3 regions of the Limnohabitans sp. TEGF004 genome follow, and region 3 is predicted to be linked to each of the others. Evidence: predicted binding sites of a transcription regulator. Region 3 holds the regulator's gene; each other region holds the start of a gene.
The links. The regulator FNR, encoded in region 3, switches genes on or off when oxygen is low (the NO sensors DNR and NnrR bind a similar motif). The targets are predictions, from matches to a motif close to TTGATNNNNATCAA.

Region 1: LINBF2_RS12365 (fatty acid desaturase) is a predicted target of FNR. The motif match lies at 1,719-1,732, and genes of this name have one in related genera.
Region 2: LINBF2_RS00905 (TraR/DksA family transcriptional regulator) is a predicted target of FNR. The motif match lies at 1,826-1,839, and genes of this name have one in related genera.

What each region holds. Positions count from the first base shown of each region.
Region 1 covers NZ_AP027056.1:2,516,316-2,519,386, forward strand. The annotation lists gene fba (class II fructose-bisphosphate aldolase) at 1-31, opposite strand, end outside; gene pyk (pyruvate kinase) at 98-1,531, opposite strand; gene LINBF2_RS12365 (fatty acid desaturase) at 1,769-2,854, shown strand; gene LINBF2_RS12370 (surface-adhesin E family protein) at 2,928-3,071, shown strand, end outside.
Region 2 covers NZ_AP027056.1:166,472-169,542, forward strand. The annotation lists gene LINBF2_RS00895 (fumarylacetoacetate hydrolase family protein) at 1-945, shown strand, start outside; gene LINBF2_RS00900 (hypothetical protein) at 1,024-1,395, opposite strand; gene LINBF2_RS00905 (TraR/DksA family transcriptional regulator) at 1,408-1,773, opposite strand; gene LINBF2_RS00910 (DUF2946 family protein) at 1,911-2,267, shown strand; gene LINBF2_RS00915 (YcnI family protein) at 2,379-2,930, shown strand; gene LINBF2_RS00920 (copper chaperone PCu(A)C) at 2,946-3,071, shown strand, end outside.
Region 3 covers NZ_AP027056.1:766,185-769,255, reverse strand. The annotation lists gene hemN (oxygen-independent coproporphyrinogen III oxidase) at 1-886, opposite strand, end outside; gene fnr (fumarate/nitrate reduction transcriptional regulator Fnr) at 963-1,700, shown strand; gene LINBF2_RS03840 (hypothetical protein) at 1,697-2,005, opposite strand; gene LINBF2_RS03835 (FixH family protein) at 2,061-2,351, opposite strand; gene ccoG (cytochrome c oxidase accessory protein CcoG) at 2,358-3,071, opposite strand, start outside.

The DNA of each region.
Region 1 (3,071 bases), 870 kb from region 3:
CCAGAAGTTCGCGCATCGATACGAGTGCCATGGGGAATCCTCAAAAATTAAAAACTTGTGTAACTGCTGACAATTTTAAAGGCCGCAGTTACCCCCATTAACGAACTTCGCAAATACGCAGCATGTTGGTGCCGCCAGGCGTGCCCATCGGGTCGCCACAGGTGATGGCGTACACGTCGCCTGCATCCACAATTCCGCGCAGCTTCAAGTGCGCTTCAGCTTGCGCGAGAGCGGTATCGCGGTCAGCGCTGGTGTCCATCAACAAAGGGCGAACATTGCGGAACAAGGCCATGCGGCGTTGCGACGCCACCTTGGTGGTCACCGCATAAATAGGGATGTGAATGCGGTGGCGGCTCATCCACAGCGCGGTGGAGCCCGACTCGGTCAAGGCCACGATGGCTTTGGCGCCCAAGTGGTGTGCCGTGAAGAGCGCCCCCATGGCAATGGTTTGGTCAATGCGGTTGAAGGTTTGGCCTTTGAAATCAGCGTCCAGTTCTACGTCCTCGGCAGCCTCGGCGGCCTCGCAAATTTTGGACATTTCTTCCACGGTTTCCAGCGGGTACTTGCCTGCGGCAGTTTCGGCGCTGAGCATGACGGCATCTGTGCCGTCAATCACGGCGTTGGCCACATCACTCACCTCGGCGCGAGTGGGCACGGGGTTGGTGATCATGCTCTCCATCATTTGCGTGGCGGTGATCACCACCTTGTCGTGCTGACGTGCCAGCTTGATCATGCGTTTTTGCAGCGCAGGCACTGCTGCGTTGCCCACTTCTACCGCCAAGTCGCCTCGCGCCACCATGATGCCGTCGCTGGCACGCAAAATTTCGTCGAGCAGCGGGATGGCCTCAGCACGTTCAATCTTGGCTATCAAGCCCGGCTTGTGTTTGTACTCAGCGCCAGCCACGTTGGCCAGTTGGCGCGCCATTTCCATGTCTGTGGCGTTTTTGGGAAAGCTCACGGCAAGGTAGTCGGCTTGGAAGCTCATCGCGGTTTTGATGTCTTCCATGTCTTTGGCGGTCAACGCAGGCGCGGTCAAGCCGCCGCCTTGTTTGTTGATGCCTTTGTTGTTCGACAACTCGCCACCAATCTTCACTGTGGTGTGCACTTGTTCGCCGCGCACGGCTTCGACGGTCAACACAATCAAGCCATCGTTGAGCAACAGCAAATCGCCGGGCTTCACATCGCGTGGCAGCTCTTTGTAGTCAAGGCCCACGCCTTGCAAATCGCCGGGCTCGGTGCGTGAGGCATCGAGCACAAACTTCGCGCCGTTTTCCAGCATGACCTTGCCATCGACAAACTTGCCCACGCGGATTTTTGGGCCTTGCAGGTCGGCCATGATGGCCACTTCGCGGCCTGCACGGGCTGCGGCTTCGCGCACCAAACGGGCGCGATCGATGTGGTCTTGAGCTTTGCCGTGGCTGAAATTAAGGCGCACCACGTTGACGCCGGCGCGAATCATGGCTTCAAGCAATGCAGGGTCGCTGGAAGCTGGGCCTAAAGTAGCAACAATTTTGGTCGCGTGACGTGCCATATTCTTTGTCTCCGTATGTGTTTTGTTTGTTTCATTCTTGCACGCCTCAAGCGCCCCAGCGCATGGGGTTGCAGGGTTAAGGGCCTTAAGAACGAATTCTTTTTGTCTCTTTTTAACCGATGGCCTTGACCCACCAACGGGTAAACACCCTCTTTTTTGGCGTATGCAGCGATAATGGCGTGAACAGTTGATGCAAATCAGTGCGCATCTTCGCAGGCCACCTAAGATTCAATTCCTATGACCACACATATCCAACCGATCCTTCCCGGCGAACCCATGCCACACCGCAAAGTTATGCGCGAGTGGTTGATTCCATTGGCAGAGCGCACCACAGCGCTGGCTATTGTCATGCTCGTCGTCGACTACGTGCTGTGGGCAGCACTGTTGACAGGCACCGTATACTTTGACGCGTGGTGGGCCAAGCTCTTGTGCGGCTGCGTCGCAGGCTTTGTGATTGGCCGCTTGTTCATCTTGGGCCACGATGCTTGCCACCAAAGCCTCACACCGCACCGCAACCTCAACAAGTGGTTGGGCCGCATTGCTTTCTTGCCCTCGTTGACCGCCTATAGCTTGTGGGACATCGGCCACAACGTGGTGCACCACGGCTACACCAACCTCAAAAACTTCGACTTCGTGTGGGCCCCCTACACCCCCGAAGAGTACGCTGCGCTGAGCCCCATGCAAAAGCTCAAAGACCGCGTGTACCGCAGCGGCTGGGCACCTGGCCTGTACTACATGATCGAAATCTGGTGGAACAAGATGGTGTTCCCCAACGAAAAGAACATGCCTACACGCCGCCCTATCTTCACAAAAGACTGCTGGCTCATCACCGGCTTCGGCGCTGCTTGGGTGGCTGTCATGGCTTGGGCCGCAGTGGCCACAGGCCAAACCATTGGCTACATCTTGCTGATGGGCGTGATCATTCCATTCTTCTTCTGGGTGACCATGATTGGTTTCGTGGTGTACGTGCACCACACCCATGTGGACGTGTCTTGGCACGAGGAGCGCACCGGCTGGTCAAAGGCTTCGCCTTTTGTGTCCACCACCGTGCACTTGACCTTCCCATTCAACATCGGCGCGTTGATGCACCACATCATGGAGCACACCGCTCATCACTTGGACATGAGCATTCCTCTGTACAAGCTGAAACAAGCGCAAAGCAAACTCGAAGAATTGCTGCCAGAACGCATCATCGTTCAGCCCTTCTCTTGGAGCTGGTATGTGCAAACCGCTCGCGACTGCAAGCTGTATGACTTCAAAACCGACAGCTGGATGACATACGAAGGCAAGGTCACGAGCCCTCGCGCCATGAAAGCAGCCTAATCGCCATCGCCAGATTCAAAGCCCCGCAAGTTCACACGAATTTGCGGGGCTTTTTCTTGTACGCTTCTCACCCATGAAACGCCTAGTCTTAATGTCGCTGCTCCTCGCCTCTGCCGCCGCACAGGCCATGTGGGTAACCGTCACGCGCAACGAAGTGGCCACCGTCTACATCGACTCAAGCGCCATCACCAAAATGGGCTACAACCGCCGCGTGTGG
Region 2 (3,071 bases), 600 kb from region 3:
TACAAAGACGGTACACGCGATGGACAACTGGTGGTCGTGTCGCGCGACTTGAGCACCGCGCATTATGCGACGGGCATCGCCACCCGCATGCAGCAAGCGCTGGACGACTGGGGCTTCATCGCCCCCCAACTGCAAGACTTGTATGAGACTCTCAACAACGGCAAAGCGCGCCACGCCTTCCCGTTTGACCCTGCACTTTGCATGGCCCCGCTGCCCCGCGCCTACCAGCGCTTGACGGGCAATGCCTACGCCAATCACGCCGCCTTGTTAGGCGAGGGTGAGGGCGATTTGGTGATGCACCAAGCCGCCAGCGATGCACTGATGGGCGCAAACGACCATGTGGTGTGTGCCAATGAAAACTTAGGCGTGGATTTTTCTGCTGAAATCGCCGTCATCACAGGTGACGTGCCCGTGGGTGCATCGGCTGACGATGCGCTTGAAAGCATCCGCTTGGTTATGCTGTCCAACGCCATCACCCTGCGCAACGTCACACACAACGTGCAAAGCCACCCCGCTGTGTCATTCAGCCCTGTGGCCGTGACGCTGGATGAGCTGGGCGACGCGTGGGACAACGGCAGCGTGCACCTGACCGTGCAAGTGGCATGGAACGGCCGCAAGGTCGGCATGTGCGACGCAGGCACCGACATGACGCATCACTTCGGCCAACTCGTGGCCCACGCCAGCAAAACCCGCGCACTGCGCGCAGGCACCGTGGTCAACAGCGGCACAGTCAGCAATGCGGGCTTTGAGAAAAACGGCAAAACTGAGTGGCCCAAAGGCTATAGCTGCATCGCCGAAAAACGCGCCATGGAAACCGCGCTCGATGGCAAGGCCACCACCGAGTACATGAAGTTTGCCGACACTGTGCGCATCGATGCGAAAGGCAAAGATGGGCAAAGCGTGTTTGGTGCGATTGAGCAAGAGCTGTCGCCACTCAGCGCTTAAAAAAGGTTCAGTGCAAAAGAAAAAGCCCGCTTGAGTCCAAGCGGGCTTTTTTGTGGGTGGCGCGAACGCCAACCAAGATTACTTGATCAACGCTGGGTCTGCACCTAAGTTATCAAGCTTCTTGAAGTACTGACGCGCCATGGCCACCACTTGTGCGTCGGTGGGGTGGTCGCTGGCGATGCTGTCCACCACGTTCACATGGGCGTGGTGTTGTTTGCACCAGTCACGGAATTCGTCGCGTGCCAAGCCTGGGCCGGTCACCAATACCTCGTGCGTGCCTTCAAGGGCCTTTGCAATGTCGGCATACAAATGCGCAACTTCGTTGGGCTTGCCTTGGTGTTTGTGATGGCTGCGTGATTTGACGCGTTGGCTCTCCACGTGCTCACGGTCGAACATCAGCACGTGGGCTTCTTGGTGGTCCATCCAAACAACGGCGTGAAAAGTGGTCATGTGTTTTCTTTCTTAGTGGTGGTTGTGTTCAGATTTTTCTTGGCAGCCAATGCAGAGCGCTGCTTCGGGTGCTGCGTTCAGGCGTGCTTCGGAAATCGTGGCATCGCAATCGACGCAATGGCCATACGTGCCAGCACTTAAGCGAGCCAAGGCGTCGTCAATCGCAGCCAGCTCGGCGGTTTCGTGTTCGTTGATGGCGAACTCCAAATCGCGTGCGGTGTTGACCTGTGCGTCTGAGTCTTCGTTGTGCGCGAAGTGCTCGGCCGCCACTTCTGCGCGGCTGGCTTTGCCACCGCGTTGCTGTGCAATTTGTGCAAGCAAGTCGGCGCGTTGGGTTTCAAGCTTTTGCTTGAAGGCTGTGGCGTGTTGTGCGTCCATGGAAGCTCCTCTATTTATGGTTTGATGTTGCGCCCATCATGCGCTTCATTCCTTGATGGATGTCAATGAATCCTCGTTTTCACCTAGGCAGGGCAGACGTTGCGAATATGTCCAATGCGTCAGACATAATTTCAAACATGCAACGCTTGCGTCACGCCATCCAACTCACCCGCCTTGTGCTGGTGTGGTTTGCGTTGTCTGTTGGCGTGGCCATTGCATCGCCCATCGTCAACCCGCAGGGCATGGACTTGGTCTGTACCAGCACGGGCAGCATGAAGCTGGTGGTGCAAGGTGACGATGAAGCTGCCGCATCCAGCCACACGCTGGACTGCCCTTTGTGTGCCTCCATCAGCGCACCACCTCCTGCGTTGAACACTGCGTTGACCCAACCTTCCCCACTGGCCTATGTCATGCAGCCCATCGCTGCAGCGCACATGGCGGCCCTCGCTGCGCCCCCGCTGCCTTCGCGTGGGCCGCCTGAACTTTTCCTCTGAGTTTTAAACGGGCGCGCGGCCTTGTGCCGCCGCTTGGTGTGCTGGCTTTGTGCTGCGCGTTCGCACACAGGTCAGATGCAATTGACGCAAGTTCAAACAGAAGGAAACAAGATGAATCAATTTTTCAAAACACTCGCCCAGTGCATCTGGGCTTGCTTGGCGGCTACGGCGCTGCAGGCACACGCCCACATCGTCTTGACAGAACCGCAAGCGGTGGCTGGCAGTTATTACAAAGCTACGTTACGTGTGGGGCATGGCTGCAACGGTGCGGCAACCCATGGCCTGGTCGTGCAAGTGCCCGCTGGCTTTGAAGGGGCCAAGCCGCAACCCAAAGTAGGCTGGACCATCACCACCCGTAAAGCCCAACTGAACAAGCCGTACATCAGCCATGGCAAAACCGTGACCGACGATGTGGTGGAGTTGCGCTGGACGGCGACACACAAAGACAATGCCCTGCCCGATGACCAGTTTGATGAATTCGCCTTCATGGGACGTTTGCCCAACCAAGCAGGACCTTTATGGGTGAAGGTGTTGCAGGTGTGCGAGAACAGTCAAAATGATTGGTCAGACATTCCAACCCAAGGCACCTCGACACGCGGCCTCAAATCACCTGCTGCTTTGCTAGACGTGCAAGCTGCACCCAAACACGAACACCACCATTAATTCAAAGGAGCTTTTATGAAATTTACGAAACACCTCATCGCCGCCGCATTCGCCACTGTGTGCGCGGTCAACGCGTATGCCCAAAACGTGACCATCACCGACGCATGGGCACGCGCCACCGTGCAAGGCCAAAAGGCCACC
Region 3 (3,071 bases):
CAAAGTGGTCCATCCCCACATACACATAACTCGCCTCCACCAACACACGCATGGCGCTCGACAACATGACAAGCTTAGACGCCGCAGGCGGCAAGTCTTGCGTGTGGATGCGGCGCTGTGGCTTGAAACGCTCGGGCAAGTGAGCATAGGCATACAGCGCAATGCGATCTGGACGCAACTGGGTGACTTGCTCTAGCGTGCGCTCAAAGGTTTCTGGCGTTTGCATGGGCAAGCCGTAAATCAAATCGACGTTGACCGATTCAAAGCCAAGCTCACGCGATGCAGCCACCAAGTCAAACACTTGCTCTGCAGGCTGAATGCGGTGCACCGCTTTTTGCACGGCAGGCTCAAAGTCTTGCACGCCAAAGCTCAGGCGGTTAAAGCCCAGCTCCGCTAAGTGGGCCAAGCGTTCGCGCGTGACCGTGCGTGGGTCAATCTCGACCGAGTATTCACCGCCGGGCGCAAACTGAAAATTGCGGCGCAGCATGGCCATGAGTTGCGCCAACTCTGCATCGCTCAAAAACGTAGGGCTGCCGCCACCGAGGTGAAGCTGCGACACCACTTGGCCTTGGCCCAAATGCACGATGTTCAGGTCCACCTCACGCTCAAGGTAGCGCAAATACTCCGCGCCACGCTCGTGGTGTTTGGTGATGATCTTGTTACAGGCGCAGTAGTAGCACAGTGACTCGCAAAACGGGATGTGCACATACAGCGACAAGGGGTAGGCTTTGGCACCCACACCATCGCGGCGTTGCTCTAACGCTTGCAAATAGTCAGCTTCACCAAACGCCTCGACAAATCGGTCTGCCGTGGGATACGAGGTGTAACGGGGCCCCGCCACGTCATAGCGCTGCAAAAGTTCTGGATTGAGGACAAGAGAATGCATAAGTTCACACCTAAATTTGCGCTCCATAATAGGCGTGCAGGCACAGCAAAAAGTTGACCTGCATCAACACAAACGACTGTCAGACCCTATGAATTCCACCAGTATCAAAGTCGCCTGTTCTAACTGCAATTTGCGCGAGCTCTGCATGCCTTTAGGCTTGAACGAGAGCGAGATGGAGCGTGTGGACGAAGTGGTGGCCACACGCCGCAAAGTGGCACGTGGTGACAACCTGTTCAGACAGGGTGACAAGTTCAACGCGCTGTACGCCATTCGCACGGGCTTCTTCAAAACACGCATCTCCGCTGAAGATGGCCGCGACCAAGTGACAGGTTTTCAAATGGCCGGTGAAATCATCGGTTTGGATGGCATCGTGAGCGACCACCACACCTGCGATGCCGTGGCACTGGAAGACGCCGAAGTGTGCGTGATGCCGTTTGATCGCATTGAAGAGCTGTCTCGTGAAATCACATCCTTGCAGCGACATGTCCACAAAATCATGAGTCGAGAAATCGTGCGTGAAAACGGTGTGATGTTGCTGCTGGGCAGCATGCGTGCCGAAGAGCGTCTCGCAGCGTTCTTGCTGAACTTGGTGCAGCGCCTGCACGCCAGAGGGTTCTCTCAGTCTGAACTAATTTTGCGCATGACGCGCGAAGAGATTGGCAGCTACCTTGGGCTCAAGCTCGAAACGGTGAGCCGCACGTTTTCAAAGTTTGTAGAAGACGGTGTCGTGGAAGTCAAACAACGCCATGTGCGCATTTTGAACGCCGATGCGCTCAAGCTCATCGTGAACGCACAAAGCTGCCAGCCAATTTAAACAGCGACAGGGTCGCAACACACCTCTTGCTTGGGGCAGCCATCTGGTCGTTCTGTTGGCACCATTGGGCAACGGTTCATCTCAAACGGCGACACTGACAGCAAGGTGGTCAATGCGCTGGAGGCTGCTGTGACCATCCAGAAAACAAAAAACGACAAGGTATACACACCTTGTCGCGAAAGCTCAATAGGCTGGCCAAACCATTGCATATCTTGCGGGTCTACAAACGCAAACACCAGCATTTCCAAAACACCTGCTACTAAAAAAGCAGGCCATGCAATCCACATCATTCGCTGAGCCAACATTCTGATTCTCCTAAACAGGAATGAGTTCAGTCTAGGCTCGAATGACAGCGCCAAGTCATGGGGTTTTCGCGGGGGTCTCTTGCTTGGCTGACTCAGCTTTGGGCGTCACCACATGGTTACGCGCCTGCATGGCGGGTGCCAGCTGCATGTCTTTTTCTGCCGCCAAGGTTTTGTTGATGTCTAAGCCTCGGCGGTAATAGTCGTCGGCCACCACGGGGTCTGGCACGCGAATGGCAATCGCCAACGTGATGAATCCCGCCACAATGACCGCAGCAGGGCCCGCGATGATGAGCCAAACGTGACCATATTGCCACCATGCTTTGGTATCAGTTGTTTCTTGTTTCATGATGCATTACCTAGGAACGATGAACACAGATTTTTCGACCACAAACTCATCGGTACCCAAGGCCTGAACTTCAAACATGATTTTGTGTGAACCACCCTCGACAGAACCATAAGGCACATCGGCACGCAACACAATCCAACGGGCTTGGGCGGGGTCCACCATGACTTCGGTATCGGTCGTGATTTTCAAACCTGGCAAACCTTTGACTGACAAGCGGTAAGTCTGAATGCTCTCCGCTGCGTTCATGATTTGCAGACGGTACACGTTTTCAAGTGTGCCGTATTCCGTGATGCGCGACAAAGTCGAGCGGTCACGCACCACGTCAACCTTGAACGGTGTACGCAAGCTCAACGACACAAACAAGCCCACTGTCACAGCCAACAAGATCATGGTGTAGATCTGAATGCGCGGGCGCATCAGGCGTTGCCAGATTTGGGCAGGCGTCCACTTGTTGTCCATCGCATTTTGCGTGGAGTAGCGCACCAAGCCACGGGCATAGCCCATCTTGTCCATCACGGTGTCGCACACGTCAGCGCAAGCACCGCAGCCAATACATTCGTATTGCAAACCATCGCGGATATCAATGCCGGTGGGACACACTTGCACGCACAAAGTGCAGTCGACGCAGGCCCCCAAGTTCAAAGCCCCTGCTTCAGCTTTCTTGGCGCGCGGGCCACGTGGCTCACCACGCTCTGTGTCATACGTGACGATGAGTGTGTC